DNA from 2 places in the Paraliobacillus sediminis genome. Region 2 is predicted to be linked to the other one. Evidence: riboswitches for the same ligand, from Rfam matches in the RefSeq annotation. Region 2 holds a riboswitch; the other holds the start of a gene.
What was found. Region 2 has a riboswitch for thiamine pyrophosphate ahead of tenA (thiaminase II). Riboswitches for the same ligand answer to the same signal wherever they lie in the genome.
Positions count from the first base shown of each region.

Region 1 (8,304 bases), on a different contig from region 2:
GTAATTGCTGTAGATTATATTGACAACCGCTTGCAGTTTTCTAAAAATATAAATAAGACGGAGATATTTGACTTTACGAAACATGATGATATGGGAGAAGTTTTAAAAGACGTAACAAATGGTGGTGCTGATGTTGTGATTGATTGTGTCGGTATGGATGGTAAAAAGTCACCTTTAGAATTTGTAGAACAAAAACTTAAATTGCAAGGTGGAACAATGGGACCAATCCAGATTGCAACAAAGGCTGTTAAAAAATGTGGAACGTATCAAATTACTGGTGTGTATGGAGGTAATTATAATTTATTCCCTTTAGGTGCCTTCTTTTCTAGAAATATAACTATTAAGACTGGACAAGCACATGCAAGGTCCTTCATGGAACCAATTTATAAGCAAATTGTAAATGGGGAGATTGACCCGTCAAAGATCATTACACACAGTCTACCTCTAGATGAGGCATCACATGGTTATAACATATTTAATAAAAAGGAAGACAATTGTATTAAAGTTATACTCAAACCATAATATACAAGAAAGAACTCTAGGGGGTACAGCACCCACTAGAGTTCTTTTTTGTTCTATTTATTGATACATTCCATCACTTTAACCTGCAATCGGGTTTTGCCCCTCGTATTTCATCATCATTGCTTGAATTTTTTCTTGGTCTTCAGGTACTACCTGATGCATAGTACCGATTTTTGTAGTGATAGCTAGATCAGCTGGTTCTAATGGATAATAACCTTTGCTAACCATGTATTGCCATGCTTCATATGCATGAGAACAGCTCATCATAAAGGCTGTTTGTAGGAAAGAACGTATTTTTCAAACTTTATTTATTTACAAATTTAAAAGCGATTCATCCCACACCTAAAGGAATGGGCTTTCTCACCTTTAATTCTGTAATTCGTGTGCAGCTAATTTCATTTTTTCTCTTCCTTTTTGAATATAGTTTTACTCTAATATTCTTTCATATACCAAATTAAATTCATCAAATTACGACGTTTTTGGAATAAGTTTTACGTTGATGAAAAGACTATCTGTGTAAGAACAAACAAAGGAGTGTTTAAAAATGGGTGTATTATCAGGTAATCCAAAGAAACAACCACTTCATTATGGTGAAGTTTTCAGTCTGTGGTCATTTCTAGCAGCTGCTAAAGGTAACTATGCGGCGTATCAAACATTTATTAACCATACTGGTGACAAAGAACTGAAAAATTTGCTTGAAGATTTAAATCGAGGTATGAAGCAAGAAATGGAAAGTGTTGAAGAGATACTTAAAATAAATGGGATTGCTTTACCTCCTTCACCTCCTGAACGGTCACTGGCTGACATTGAAGATATTCCTTCAGGTGCGAAGTTCAGTGATCAAGAGATTAGTGCAGTTGTTTCTGCAAATATTTCAGCAGGATTAATTGCTTGCAGTACAATCATTGGACAGTCTCTACGCGAAGATATTGCAATGCTATTTGGACAGTTCCATATGAATAAAGCACAAGCTGGAGCAAAGGCGCTCCGACTGAATAAAGACAAAGGATGGATCATACTCCCTCCAATGCAAGCGAAAATTCCAAATAAAGAATAGCAAAAAAAGCACTAGAATTCTAGTGCTTTTTTATTTTAGCTACTTTGTAATTCGAATGGTGTTTAATACAAAAAATGCGGATTAGCAACTCACCTTACGTCTCAATTCTATCACTTCCGCCGAATTATAACTTAAGTCCATATATTAAAAAGCAATTACTGTCTGCGTAAAGTACTTTTAGCCTTAATACCAGCTTATTTCATCTCTTCTAGTGGCCATTTTTCTAATTTATAAGCCATGTTCCAAAATAAATATTCGTATTGACTGCTAATTAAGAAGTGTTCTTTCATTCGTTCTCGATCAGATGAGGTTACAGTTTCAGCTAATTGATCTAACCTATCAATTTGTTCCTCTACTAACGTGCGGAACCAATCAGATCCGTATGCTTTAATCCATTCTTGATAAATGGGCTCGTCTGGTGTTTTGTTCTTTAACTGTTCTCCAACTTCATAATAAACCCAGTAGCAAGGTAATATTGCTGCAATCACATCACCGAGATGACCTTGGTAAGCAGCACGATACATATGAGAACTATAAGCGTAAGCGGTTGGAGCAGGTTTAAATGCTTTTTGTTCTGCATCCGTAATATCTAATAATTTAGAAAAAGTACGATGCAAATCTAATTCTGCTTGATAGGTTCCTTGCGCATGTGACGCCATACTATTTGTTGTCTCTAAACCCTCCGCCTTTGCAGCACCAAGTGCCTGAACACGGGCGAATTGTGCTAAATAATAAGAGTCCTGCATGACATAATAACGAAAGTTCTCTATAGGTAATGTGCCATCACCAATCCCCTTAACAAAAGGGTGATTAAAACTAGCCTGCCAAACTGGATCTGCTTCCTTTCGAATACGTTCTGAAAATTTCATCGTTACTTCCTCCTTTATCTGCATAAAAAACCACCTTCTCTGATTAAAAGAAAGTGGTGGCATGATAAAGTAATCGAAAGAAAGACTTTATTTCCATCCACTTCCCTCCGCTAGTTTGAACTAGATCAGGTTCTAAGAGTCTTGAAGTATCACTTCAATCTCAGTCTTTATAAAAGACTCCTCTAGTGGTTTTTCGTGCTATTTGGTTCTGTTTATAGAATAACATCTAGGGAGATAATGTCAATGCTATTAAAGTAAACTTTCTTCGAGTGTTTTCATTTGATAAAAGTAACCTTGCTTTTGCATTAATACTGTATAAGATCCAGATTCAATAATCTCACCATGATCCATGACAATAATTTGGTCCATTTTTTCTAAACCATTTAAACGGTGACTAACTAACAGTAACGTATCTGTTTGCGCTTGTTCAAAAAGCTGTTTGTGAATCATTCGTTCTGTTTGCGCATCAAGAGATGACGTTGGTTCATCTAAAATCCACAAATGACCCTGTTTTAAGATTGCTCTAGCAATTGCCAGACGTTGTTTTTCGCCACCAGAAAGATTTTCACCGTTTTCTGATACATGATCATCAAGCGAAAAGTCTTCAAGTTGCACCTTTACTAATGCATCATTTAATATAAAATCATCTAATGCAGCATCAGCAAGCAATAAGTTTTCACGAATTGTTCCATAAAAGAAATGATTTTCTTGTAAAACAACTATTGCTTTTTCCCATAATGCACTTCCTGAAACAGTTGAAATATCATGATCATTCCAATAAATAGTGCCCGTCTGAATTTGTTGTAGCTTTAAAACCAATTGCAGTAAAGTTGATTTTCCTGATCCACTAGCTCCAACAATTGCTGTTTTCGAACCTGCTGGAATTTCTAAACTAAGAGAAGGAATGGTTGTACGCCAATCTCCCATATACGTGAAGGTGATATTTTGAAATTTAATTGCTGGTGCCCTGCTTTCAACCTGATGACTGATAATCTCTACTGCGTTCACTTGAATATCCGGATCCTCCACCACATTATATAAACGACTTGATGCGTCCCGGCTTTCTTGCATATAAATCGGGAAAACAGCCATAGGAGCTGCAGGTTCAAAAACGGTTAGAGAGATCATCACAAGCATCGCTAAAAAAAGTCCTTCTAACGTACCATCTACAACTAAATAAGCGCCAACAGCTAGAACTAACCAACTTACGATAAAGGTTATAAAACCATTGAATGATTGACTATAGACTTTATTAATATTCTCGCGTTTTTGCTTTTCAATATACTTATCTGATTGTGTTATTAACTGGTCTTGTTTCTTTTGCAATTGTTGAAATATCTTTAAATCTCGAAAGCCATACATCAATTCAGTAACTTCCGTAGAAAGATCTCCACGCTCTTGTCTAACGCTATCCTTAATTTTCAATTGTCTGAATGAAAAAATTGCAGGAATAACAAATACGGTTAACAAAAGACCCAATAATAAAATTAACGCAATTTCAATGGAATAAAAGCTGCTAAATAAAATCGTTGTGACAAAAACAAGCAATAAAACTATCGGTGGATAAAAAACACGTAGAAAGAAGTTCTGAAGACTTTCCACATCACCTACTACACGGCCAAGTATATCTCCGCTTCTATACTTATGAAAAATTTGCGGAACAAGAGGTTCTAACTTTTCAAAGAAAGTAACACGTAAATTGCTTAAGATAGTAAACGTAGCCCGGTGAGAATAAATACGTTCGCCATATTTAGAACTAGCTTTAATAAAACCTAGTAATTTAACGGTAGAAGTAAGCATAATTAATGCATAAAATGGAGGCATTAAAGCTGCTTTAGAAATAAGATAGCCACTAGCAGCAAATAGTCCGACGCTACTAATGCCTGCTATGAAGCCAAATAAAATTGCAAACAGAATATCTTTTTTCTCAATCAGCATCAGTTTAATGACTTTTAAAAGAGCGCTCATGCTTCTTCTCCCCCTTGTTGAATCGTCACCATATCTTTATAAGCAGGTAAAGTAGCTAATAATGTTTCATGTGTTCCGACAGCTAGTAATTGACCCTTATCCAAGAAAAGAATTTGATCTGCGGTTTTAATCGTGTGCAATCGATGTGCTACTGTTATAACTGTCGCAGTTTTTGACAACTGTTCAATCGATTCCTGTAATATTTTTTCAGTAGTTAAATCAAGTCCGCGTGTAGGTTCATCAAGTAAAACAACTTTAGGCTTTTTCAAAAATGCCCGTGCGATAGACACGCGTTGTTTCTCCCCACTAGATAACCCTCGACCAGCTTCTCCAATTGGAGTATTATATTGTTTTTCTAATGATTCAATTAACGGCGCAATTCCGGCTAATTGGGCAGCTTGTTGAACATCCTTTTCTGTTACTGCCATATTCGTTCCCATTTCGATATTCTCCCCAATTGTTCCTGAGAAGATATACGGTTGTTGTGATATATAAGAAAGTTGTCCAAGCCATGAAGACTCAGTGAAGTCAATAAGCGGTTGTTGATCAAGTTTGATCGCGCCATGTTCAGGAGTGATCATACCAGCTAATAAATGTAGTAGCGTGGATTTACCTGCCCCACTTGCCCCAACAATTGCTATCTTTTGCTTTGGTAAGAAAGTGGCTTCAATAGCCTGCAAATTAAACTTACTATCCGGATAACTAAACCCAAGCTGATCTAAGTGAATCGTTGGTGGTTCGTCCTTCTTGCTTATATCCTTTTCTCCCCATTTAATCGTATAATCCTCTTCATCGAACGCTTCTAATACTTTTTTAGCGGCACCCATACTGCTTCTTCCATTATGAAAAGTCGTGCCGAGTTCTTTTAACGAAGAAAAGAATTCAGGTACGAGAACTAGGATAACAAATGCAGTGAAAAACGAAAGACTTTCATAAATGATTAACTGTATTGCCAGTTCTAAAGCAATAATACCGATACTCAGCATTGAAATAACTTCAAGCATAAACGATTGCGTAAAGGCAACCTTTAAAATATCCATTGTGGTATCTCGAAAACCAAGACTACTTTTCTCTATTTTATCTTTCTGTTGTTTTGTTTGGCCAAACAGTTTTAATGTAACAAGTCCTTGTAACGTATCTAAAAAGGTGCCAGAAAAAGAAGCTAATTTATCTAGCTTTTCTTCTGACTTTTTTTGCGTTTGTAAGCCAATTACAATCATGAAGATTGGAATAAATGGTGCTGTCACAAGTAATATGATTCCTGAATTAATATGTTGTGTAAAAATAACGATCATGACTAGTAATGGTACAAATGTACTTTGCATTACTTGTGGAATAAACTGACTGTAGAAACTATCCATTTCATCGACACCGTCTAACAACATACTAACCTTTTTACCTGTTTGTCCCTTTTCAGCCAGTTGGACTGGACGGGCTGCATACTTTTCTAATAAATTTCTCCGTACAGTCCCTTTTACATCACTTGCTAGTGAAACACCAATTCGCTTGCTTATATAATCCGTTAATGCTCGCGTGAAGAGAACAAGTAACAATACCATTAACCATGGTATCATTGCATGAAACGTTTGGTTCTTAAGAAAGACCCCATCAACAACAGTAGTCATAGCAAAAGCCTGCATGATTATTGATAGTCCAAGTGCTATGGTTAACACAATTAAAAAGAAGATCCTTGTTTTATGCATCCATACGGTTTGCTTTAAATTTTGCATGAACGATTCAGTCCCCTAACACAAATTTTGCGTACACGATTATTTTTTCCCTTTCGCATAATCTGCATTAAATAGAAATAAACGCATGAGTAAGAAAAGAGATGGTACTAATAAGAGTAATCCGCCAATAAAGGCGACAATTAAAGCAATACCCATCGCTTCATTTGTCACGCTATCCTCAATGTGAATGAACGGATCAAGTAAATAAGGATACTGCGCAATACCATAACCGAAAAATGCAAAGAAAAATTGTAACATAATCGTGATAAAAGCGGATCCATAATTTCTACCCATATATAAAAGACCCATTGCTATTAAGAAAAATCCCATCGATAAACCGAAAATCCACCACAGGTCTAACATATTATTAAAATGACGTTCGTTACGTTGACTTAAAGCAATCATTGTTGTTAAAGCCATTATAATAGTAGGTGTTGCCCAAAATAGTGCCCATCTTCGTACCAATTTAAGAGCTGATTGGTCATCAGCACGTGAAGCATAATACGTTAAAAAGCTTGCACTAATAAATAATAGTGCTGTTATCGCTAATGCAACAATACTCCATGCTAAAGGACTTGTGAACAACTCCAAATATTTAAGTGAAACTACACCATTTTCTTCGGTAATGAATCCACCTTCTGAGATAGTTAATGCAACAGATAAGGATGCTGGAATTAACAAACCAGTAGCTCCATAAAGAAACATGTATACGTTACTCTGTTTTGATCCATAGTTTTCAAAAGCATAAAATGACCCTCGAATTGCTAACAGTACGATCGCAAAACTTGCAGGTACGAGTAATGCAGAACCATAATAATAAGCAGTTGATGGGAAAAACCCTACTATTCCAACAAAAAAGAAGACAAGGAACACGTTGGTAACTTCCCAAACGGGTGATAAATATCGTGAAATTATCTGATTGATAATATGATCTCGTTTCGTCATTTTTGCATAAAAGGCGAAAAATCCTGCACCAAAGTCGATCGAAGCAATGATTAGGTAACCATACAAAAATAACCATAAAACTGTTATTCCAATTATTTCGTAACTCATTTTTCAGCCCCCTTTTCCGTTTCAGGGTAGTGTTTTTCTAATTCTAGTTCTGCTGGATTGTCTTTAAATAATTTTCTCATCGTAATTACAAATAGTGTTCCTAGAACAATATATAGGCCTAAAAACAAAAAGAACATATGCAGAATATATGGTGACGATGTCGCTGCTTCTTCTACTCGCATATAACCACGCAAGATCCATGGTTGCCTGCCTTCTTCTGCATAAATCCAACCGAATTCTACAGCTAACATTGCTAATGGTCCACTTAATGCAATAAGCCAGAGCATGAATTTATTATTTGCATTCCATTTTTTAAGTCGACTTAGAACGAGATAAAGGAAAGAAATCCCTATTAAGAACATTCCAATCGAAACCATTAAATCAAACATATAATGAATCCATAATGGTGGTCGTTCATCTTCTGGTGTTTCTTCTAATCCTGTAACTTCGCTCATGAAATTGCCATGTGCTAAAAAGCTCAAAGCTCCTGGAATTCGAATAGCACCAACAATTTCATTATCTTCGTTTAGCCAACCAAATAAGAGCAGATCAGCGTTCTCTTCCGTTTCAAAAAGCCATTCTGCGGCAGCTAATTTTTCAGGTTGATTATTTGCCAAATATTTAGCCGAAGCATCTCCTGCTACTGCAGTTATCAAAGAAAAAACGAACATTGATATGACGGTTAATTTTAATGCCTTTTTATGGTACGCAGAAGCACCTTTATTTCGTAACAACGCAATAGCCGCAATGGTAGCTAAAATAGCAGCAACAGTAAGATAGGATCCTCCTACAACATGTGCAATTCTAGTAGGTGAAGATGGGTTTAACATCGCTTCTAGTGGATTGACTGCAGCAAACTCACCATTCTCCATTGTGAATCCAGCAGGTGAATTCATAAACGAATTTACAGTAGTGATGAAAACTGCAGACATTCCAGCTCCAATTACAACTGGTATTGAAAGTAACCAGTGTGTATATTTTCCTTTAAAACGATTCCAGGTATATAAATAGATACCTAAGAAAATTGCTTCAAAGAAAAATGCGAAAACTTCCATGAACAGGGGTAAAGCAATTACATTACCTGCGAGTTGCATGAAGTTTGGCC
Region 1 covers NZ_QJSI01000002.1:389,567-397,870, forward strand. The annotation lists gene D2K60_RS08080 (zinc-dependent alcohol dehydrogenase) at 1-522, shown strand, start outside; gene D2K60_RS08085 (spore coat protein) at 601-816, opposite strand; gene D2K60_RS08090 (DUF3231 family protein) at 1,067-1,579, shown strand; gene tenA (thiaminase II) at 1,774-2,448, opposite strand; TPP riboswitch at 2,534-2,642, opposite strand; gene cydC (thiol reductant ABC exporter subunit CydC) at 2,698-4,416, opposite strand; gene cydD (thiol reductant ABC exporter subunit CydD) at 4,413-6,146, opposite strand; gene D2K60_RS08110 (cytochrome d ubiquinol oxidase subunit II) at 6,186-7,199, opposite strand; gene D2K60_RS08115 (cytochrome ubiquinol oxidase subunit I) at 7,196-8,304, opposite strand, start outside.
Region 1: linked by a shared signal. The riboswitch ahead of tenA (thiaminase II) and the one ahead of tenA (thiaminase II) in region 2 are both predicted to bind thiamine pyrophosphate.

Region 2 (8,304 bases):
AAAACATTTCTATGGTCATTCGGTACGTTTGTACTTCTCTACACAGCAATTGAGAACATGGTTAGTGTACCTGAAATAGACAATTCAACTAATAGACAAACGGATTCACTAAAAAAAACCTTTTGGAGCGGTTTTTTCTTAACTATAACGAATCCATTATCAATTTTATTTTGGCTTGGGATTTATGGGTCTATATTGGCGAATACAATTCATCGCTATGATATGCCACATGTTATCATGTATGGTAGTGCTGTTTTGTTAGGATTAATGATGTGGGATGTTACGATGGCAGTTCTCTCTAGTAGTTTTAGAAAGATTTTAACACCAACTTTGCTTAAAACAATATCGTTTGTATCAGCCTTATCGTTATTCGGATTTGCTGGTTATTTTGGTTTTCAAGCACTTCAGTTGTTATTTCGGTTCTAACCGCCACTTTTTCCTCATAATCAAAGTGACAATTGATATGATTAGTATAAAGGCAAAACTAATAAAAAAACCAATTCGAGCTACTTTATCAAATAATGTTCCAATAATACCAATGAATAATAAGCATATACCTATCCATCGTTTGACTTTTTTCCAAACACTTATATCGATCAGTTTATGGTAGGAAAACAAAATAAAAACCCATATATACAACAACATGAGACTTGCAGCAGTTGTTAAATACTCATAAATTTTCCCTGGTAAGAGTATAGCCACCACAATTGAGGCAATTAGTCCAATAGCTGTAAGAATAACTGAATAATAAGGCACATTTCGTGGTCCAGTCTTAGAAAACAGTGCTGGTGCATCTTTATCTTCAGATAATGAAGTTAAGATTGTTGTAATACCATACAGTGACGCAACCATGGTAGAGAATCCACCTATTATTAGTACACCATTGAATATGTGCGCAATGACAGTTAAATCAAATTGATTAATAACCATAATAAAAGGGCTCTCGTCAGTGGTGAATTTCTTATTTGGTGCTATCCAAACCGCTAAACCAATAGAAATCACATAAATAATCGTTAAAACAGAGAGCATCACTCTTCCAGCTTTCGGGGCCTCTTTCGGGTCTTTAAGTTCATTGGACATGATCCCCATGACCTCGATACCTCCGAAAGCATATAACACATAGATAAAAGCAGTCCAAACTCCTGTGAAACCTTCTGGGAATAATCCATCATTTGTGAATGGGAAAGCTCTATCTGGTGCTCCACCATTTAATAAACCGCTAATTGCTAAAATCCCAATAATAATGAACATCAGAATTGCAGCAATTTTCATTGCACCAAATATATTTTCAATTCGTTCAAAACCTGATACACCAGTAATAATGACACCAATTCCTAAAATCGCAAAAATACTAGACAAGATCCATAGTGGGATATTTGGAAACCAGTATTGGGAAAAGATTGCTAGTGCTGTTAATTGACTTCCCATTATTAGTAATTCTGATGACCAATAAACCCAGCCATTACTAAATCCAGCCCATCGTCCATATGCTTTTTTAGCATATGTTCGAAAGGAACCTTTCTGAGGGTCAGATACAGTCATACTGGATAATGCATCATAGACAATATAGGTAGCGATTGCAGCAAGTATAAATAATATGAGTACAGTAGGTCCTGCTCTTTTAATTGCAATCGCTGAACCTAGAAAAAATCCAGTTCCAATTGTACAACCAATTCCGATTAAAGCCAATTGCCACCATTTTATTTTCTTTTGTTTTCCTTTTTTATTAGACCCCATTTTATATCCCCCCGTGATATTTTTTAAACATATTGTCTTAGTATAGCCAGCAGTTTTTTTCCTACTACCTAAAAGTTAAATCCCCTATTGTATTTATTGGTATATCTGAATGAAGGACAACATATCATTGAATAGTCTGATTAAATAGGAGGGATTTTATTGTTTTTTCATGTAAAAGAACTACAATATGAAGCAAAAGTTTCAAGACCGGATCCTGTCTATGCAAAAAAGTTACAAGAAGTATTAGGCGGTCAATGGGGTGAAATATCAGTAATGATGCAATATATGTTTCAAGGTTTTAATTGTAGAGGGAATAAGAAATATCGTGATTTACTCATGGATATTGGCACAGAAGAAATTGCGCACGTTGAACTTTTAGCAACACTTATCGCTAGGTTATTGGATAACACACCAATTGACGTGCAAGAACAAGCATATCAATCTGATCCAGCACTTGCTGCGATTATGGGTGGCATGAATCCGCAACATGCAATTGTTTCTGGGTTAGGTGCTATGCCAACAGATAGTGTTGGTAATAGATGGTCAGCTGATTATATAATATCAAGCGGGAACCTACTTGCTGATTTCCGTGCCAATGTAACAGCAGAGTCACAAGGAAGATTACAAGTTGCGCGTCTATACCAGATGACAGACGATCCTTTAGTCAAAGATTCATTAAGCTTTTTGTTAGCACGTGATACCGCTCACCAAAATCAATGGATTGAAGCAATTCGTGAGCTTGAAGCACAGGCGCAAGATGTTGTCGTTCCAACTAATTTCCCCCGTGAATGTGAAAAACAAGAAGTTGCTTATGATCTATACAACACATCACAAGGTCAAGCAGATGCGAATGGACCATGGGCACAAGGTGTGGCACCTGATGGCAGAGGACAATTTAGATACATCGCGCAACCTGTACCATATGCAGGAATACCCAAGCTACAACCCGCACCAGCAAACCTATTTAATACACCTCCACTACCATCAAAATAAAAATCCTATTGATCATATATGTAAAAAATGAAGCATTGATAAAATGCTTCATTTTATTTTTTATTTAGTCTTCTTCGTCCTTATAAGGTGTTAATTCGTCAGAAGATTCGGTAATGTAATTTGTTCGATTTATTGGTATAAACGTATCACTGTTCATCTCTAATTTTTTCGCAACATATTTATGAAAAATCACTTCAGCTATCGCCACAACAACAGCTGAAACTAATGCTGCTGCGAATGGATTTCCACCCACTGTTAATCCATCAGTCATTAGATAAATAATGACAAACGCCATGCCGAAATCCGCAGCTGTTGCAATTGTGTTATTTGTTCGAGATAGTATAAGCAAATCACCAAATAAATAAGCAGAAAACCCTAAAACAATGCTTATAAATAGTACATTGCCAAACGAAACGTCGTACCCGATTCCTAATATTGTATAAAGAACTACTAATAATAGTAATATTTTCAACCCAATTAAACTAAAATGTTTGATAGTCACACCTCCTCTATCTATTTTTTGTATCTAACGCAATAATATACTTGTATAATTTTAGAAATTGATTGTTTTCCTTCCTTCTTTTAACCGTATGATTTAGATAATAAAACACATACTTAAGGATATAAATTGATCATTGAGGTGAACATTCATGAAAGCTGTTACGTATCAAGGAAAACATCAAATTGCAGTTAAAAAGGTAGATTATCCAAAAATACAAGATAAGCAAGACATTATCGTTCGGATTACTTCTACGGCAATTTGCGGTTCTGATCTGCACTTGTATCAAGGAAACTTTCCATTACCCATTGGCTACGTGATCGGACATGAACCAATGGGAATTGTTGAAGAAGTCGGTTCTGAAGTAACTAAATTAAAAAAAGGTGACCGTGTTGTTATTCCTTTTACTGTAGCTTGTGGAACGTGTCAATATTGTCATGCACATCAAGAAAGCCAATGTGATAATGCGAATCCACACTATGATTCAGGTGGCTATTTTGGATATTCGGAAAAATTCGGGAATCATCCAGGAGGACAAGCTGAATATTTACGCGTACCTTTTGGTAACTACACTCCTTTTCGAATTCCAGATGATTGCGAACTTGAAGATGAGTCACTACTGTTTCTTTCTGATGTGCTACCTACAGCTTACTGGAGTGTAGAAAATGCAGGTGTAAAAGCTGGTGATACCGTGATTGTTTTAGGATCAGGTCCTATCGGTTTAATGACACAGCAATTTGCGTGGCAAAAAGGTGCGGAACGGGTAATTGCTGTAGATTATATTGACAACCGCTTGCAGTTTTCTAAAAATATAAATAAGACGGAGATATTTGACTTTACGAAACATGATGATATGGGAGAAGTTTTAAAAGACGTAACAAATGGTGGTGCTGATGTTGTGATTGATTGTGTCGGTATGGATGGTAAAAAGTCACCTTTAGAATTTGTAGAACAAAAACTTAAATTGCAAGGTGGAACAATGGGACCAATCCAGATTGCAACAAAGGCTGTTAAAAAATGTGGAACGTATCAAATTACTGGTGTGTATGGAGGTAATTATAATTTATTCCCTTTAGGTGCCTTCTTTTCTAGAAATATAACTATTAAGACTGGACAAGCACATGCAAGGTCCTTCATGGAACCAATTTATAAGCAAATTGTAAATGGGGAGATTGACCCGTCAAAGATCATTACACACAGTCTACCTCTAGATGAGGCATCACATGGTTATAACATATTTAATAAAAAGGAAGACAATTGTATTAAAGTTATACTCAAACCATAATATACAAGAAAGAACTCTAGGGGGTACAGCACCCACTAGAGTTCTTTTTTGTTCTATTTATTGATACATTCCATCACTTTAACCTGCAATCGGGTTTTGCCCCTCGTATTTCATCATCATTGCTTGAATTTTTTCTTGGTCTTCAGGTACTACCTGATGCATAGTACCGATTTTTGTAGTGATAGCTAGATCAGCTGGTTCTAATGGATAATAACCTTTGCTAACCATGTATTGCCATGCTTCATATGCATGAGAACAGCTCATCATAAAGGCTGTTTGTAGGAAAGAACGTATTTTTCAAACTTTATTTATTTACAAATTTAAAAGCGATTCATCCCACACCTAAAGGAATGGGCTTTCTCACCTTTAATTCTGTAATTCGTGTGCAGCTAATTTCATTTTTTCTCTTCCTTTTTGAATATAGTTTTACTCTAATATTCTTTCATATACCAAATTAAATTCATCAAATTACGACGTTTTTGGAATAAGTTTTACGTTGATGAAAAGACTATCTGTGTAAGAACAAACAAAGGAGTGTTTAAAAATGGGTGTATTATCAGGTAATCCAAAGAAACAACCACTTCATTATGGTGAAGTTTTCAGTCTGTGGTCATTTCTAGCAGCTGCTAAAGGTAACTATGCGGCGTATCAAACATTTATTAACCATACTGGTGACAAAGAACTGAAAAATTTGCTTGAAGATTTAAATCGAGGTATGAAGCAAGAAATGGAAAGTGTTGAAGAGATACTTAAAATAAATGGGATTGCTTTACCTCCTTCACCTCCTGAACGGTCACTGGCTGACATTGAAGATATTCCTTCAGGTGCGAAGTTCAGTGATCAAGAGATTAGTGCAGTTGTTTCTGCAAATATTTCAGCAGGATTAATTGCTTGCAGTACAATCATTGGACAGTCTCTACGCGAAGATATTGCAATGCTATTTGGACAGTTCCATATGAATAAAGCACAAGCTGGAGCAAAGGCGCTCCGACTGAATAAAGACAAAGGATGGATCATACTCCCTCCAATGCAAGCGAAAATTCCAAATAAAGAATAGCAAAAAAAGCACTAGAATTCTAGTGCTTTTTTATTTTAGCTACTTTGTAATTCGAATGGTGTTTAATACAAAAAATGCGGATTAGCAACTCACCTTACGTCTCAATTCTATCACTTCCGCCGAATTATAACTTAAGTCCATATATTAAAAAGCAATTACTGTCTGCGTAAAGTACTTTTAGCCTTAATACCAGCTTATTTCATCTCTTCTAGTGGCCATTTTTCTAATTTATAAGCCATGTTCCAAAATAAATATTCGTATTGACTGCTAATTAAGAAGTGTTCTTTCATTCGTTCTCGATCAGATGAGGTTACAGTTTCAGCTAATTGATCTAACCTATCAATTTGTTCCTCTACTAACGTGCGGAACCAATCAGATCCGTATGCTTTAATCCATTCTTGATAAATGGGCTCGTCTGGTGTTTTGTTCTTTAACTGTTCTCCAACTTCATAATAAACCCAGTAGCAAGGTAATATTGCTGCAATCACATCACCGAGATGACCTTGGTAAGCAGCACGATACATATGAGAACTATAAGCGTAAGCGGTTGGAGCAGGTTTAAATGCTTTTTGTTCTGCATCCGTAATATCTAATAATTTAGAAAAAGTACGATGCAAATCTAATTCTGCTTGATAGGTTCCTTGCGCATGTGACGCCATACTATTTGTTGTCTCTAAACCCTCCGCCTTTGCAGCACCAAGTGCCTGAACACGGGCGAATTGTGCTAAATAATAAGAGTCCTGCATGACATAATAACGAAAGTTCTCTATAGGTAATGTGCCATCACCAATCCCCTTAACAAAAGGGTGATTAAAACTAGCCTGCCAAACTGGATCTGCTTCCTTTCGAATACGTTCTGAAAATTTCATCGTTACTTCCTCCTTTATCTGCATAAAAAACCACCTTCTCTGATTAAAAGAAAGTGGTGGCATGATAAAGTAATCGAAAGAAAGACTTTATTTCCATCCACTTCCCTCCGCTAGTTTGAACTAGATCAGGTTCTAAGAGTCTTGAAGTATCACTTCAATCTCAGTCTTTATAAAAGACTCCTCTAGTGGTTTTTCGTGCTATTTGGTTCTGTTTATAGAATAACATCTAGGGAGATAATGTCAATGCTATTAAAGTAAACTTTCTTCGAGTGTTTTCATTTGATAAAAGTAACCTTGCTTTTGCATTAATACTGTATAAGATCCAGATTCAATAATCTCACCATGATCCATGACAATAATTTGGTCCATTTTTTCTAAACCATTTAAACGGTGACTAACTAACAGTAACGTATCTGTTTGCGCTTGTTCAAAAAGCTGTTTGTGAATCATTCGTTCTGTTTGCGCATCAAGAGATGACGTTGGTTCATCTAAAATCCACAAATGACCCTGTTTTAAGATTGCTCTAGCAATTGCCAGACGTTGTTTTTCGCCACCAGAAAGATTTTCACCGTTTTCTGATACATGATCATCAAGCGAAAAGTCTTCAAGTTGCACCTTTACTAATGCATCATTTAATATAAAATCATCTAATGCAGCATCAGCAAGCAATAAGTTTTCACGAATTGTTCCATAAAAGAAATGATTTTCTTGTAAAACAACTATTGCTTTTTCCCATAATGCACTTCCTGAAACAGTTGAAATATCATGATCATTCCAATAAATAGTGCCCGTCTGAATTTGTTGTAGCTTTAAAACCAATTGCAGTAAAGTTGATTTTCCTGATCCACTAGCTCCAACAATTGCTGTTTTCGAACCTGCTGGAATTTCTAAACTAAGAGAAGGAATGGTTGTACGCCAATCTCCCATATACGTGAAGGTGATATTTTGAAATTTAATTGCTGGTGCCCTGCTTTCAACCTGATGACTGATAATCTCTACTGCGTTCACTTGAATATCCGGATCCTCCACCACATTATATAAACGACTTGATGCGTCCCGGCTTTCTTGCATATAAATCGGGAAAACAGCCATAGGAGCTGCAGGTTCAAAAACGGTTAGAGAGATCATCACAAGCATCGCTAAAAAAAGTCCTTCTAACGTACCATCTACAACTAAATAAGCGCCAACAGCTAGAACTAACCAACTTACGATAAAGGTTATAAAACCATTGAATGATTGACTATAGACTTTATTAATATTCTCGCGTTTTTGCTTTTCAATATACTTATCTGATTGTGTTATTAACTGGTCTTGTTTCTTTTGCAATTGTTGAAATATCTTTAAATCTCGAAAGCCATACATCAATTCAGTAACTTCCGTAGAAAGATCTCCACGCTCTTGTCTAACGCTATCCTTAATTTTCAATTGTCTGAATGAAAAAATTGCAGGAATAACAAATACGGTTAACAAAAGACCCAATAATAAAATTAACGCAATTTCAATGGAATAAAAGCTGCTAAATAAAATCGTTGTGACAAAAACAAGCAATAAAACTATCGGTGGATAAAAAACACGTAGAAAGAAGTTCTGAAGACTTTCCACATCACCTACTACACGGCCAAGTATATCTCCGCTTCTATACTTATGAAAAATTTGCGGAACAAGAGGTTCTAACTTTTCAAAGAAAGTAACACGTAAATTGCTTAAGATAGTAAACGTAGCCCGGTGAGAATAAATACGTTCGCCATATTTAGAACTAGCTTTAATAAAACCTAGTAATTTAACGGTAGAAGTAAGCATAATTAATGCATAAAATGGAGGCATTAAAGCTGCTTTAGAAATAAGATAGCCACTAGCAGCAAAT
Region 2 covers NZ_QJSI01000003.1:599,787-608,090, reverse strand. The annotation lists gene D2K60_RS15680 (LysE family transporter) at 1-426, shown strand, start outside; gene D2K60_RS15675 (amino acid permease) at 412-1,737, opposite strand; gene D2K60_RS15670 (manganese catalase) at 1,897-2,730, shown strand; gene D2K60_RS15665 (DUF2512 family protein) at 2,795-3,232, opposite strand; gene D2K60_RS15660 (zinc-dependent alcohol dehydrogenase) at 3,381-4,514, shown strand; gene D2K60_RS15655 (spore coat protein) at 4,593-4,808, opposite strand; gene D2K60_RS15650 (DUF3231 family protein) at 5,059-5,571, shown strand; gene tenA (thiaminase II) at 5,766-6,440, opposite strand; TPP riboswitch at 6,526-6,634, opposite strand; gene cydC (thiol reductant ABC exporter subunit CydC) at 6,690-8,304, opposite strand, start outside.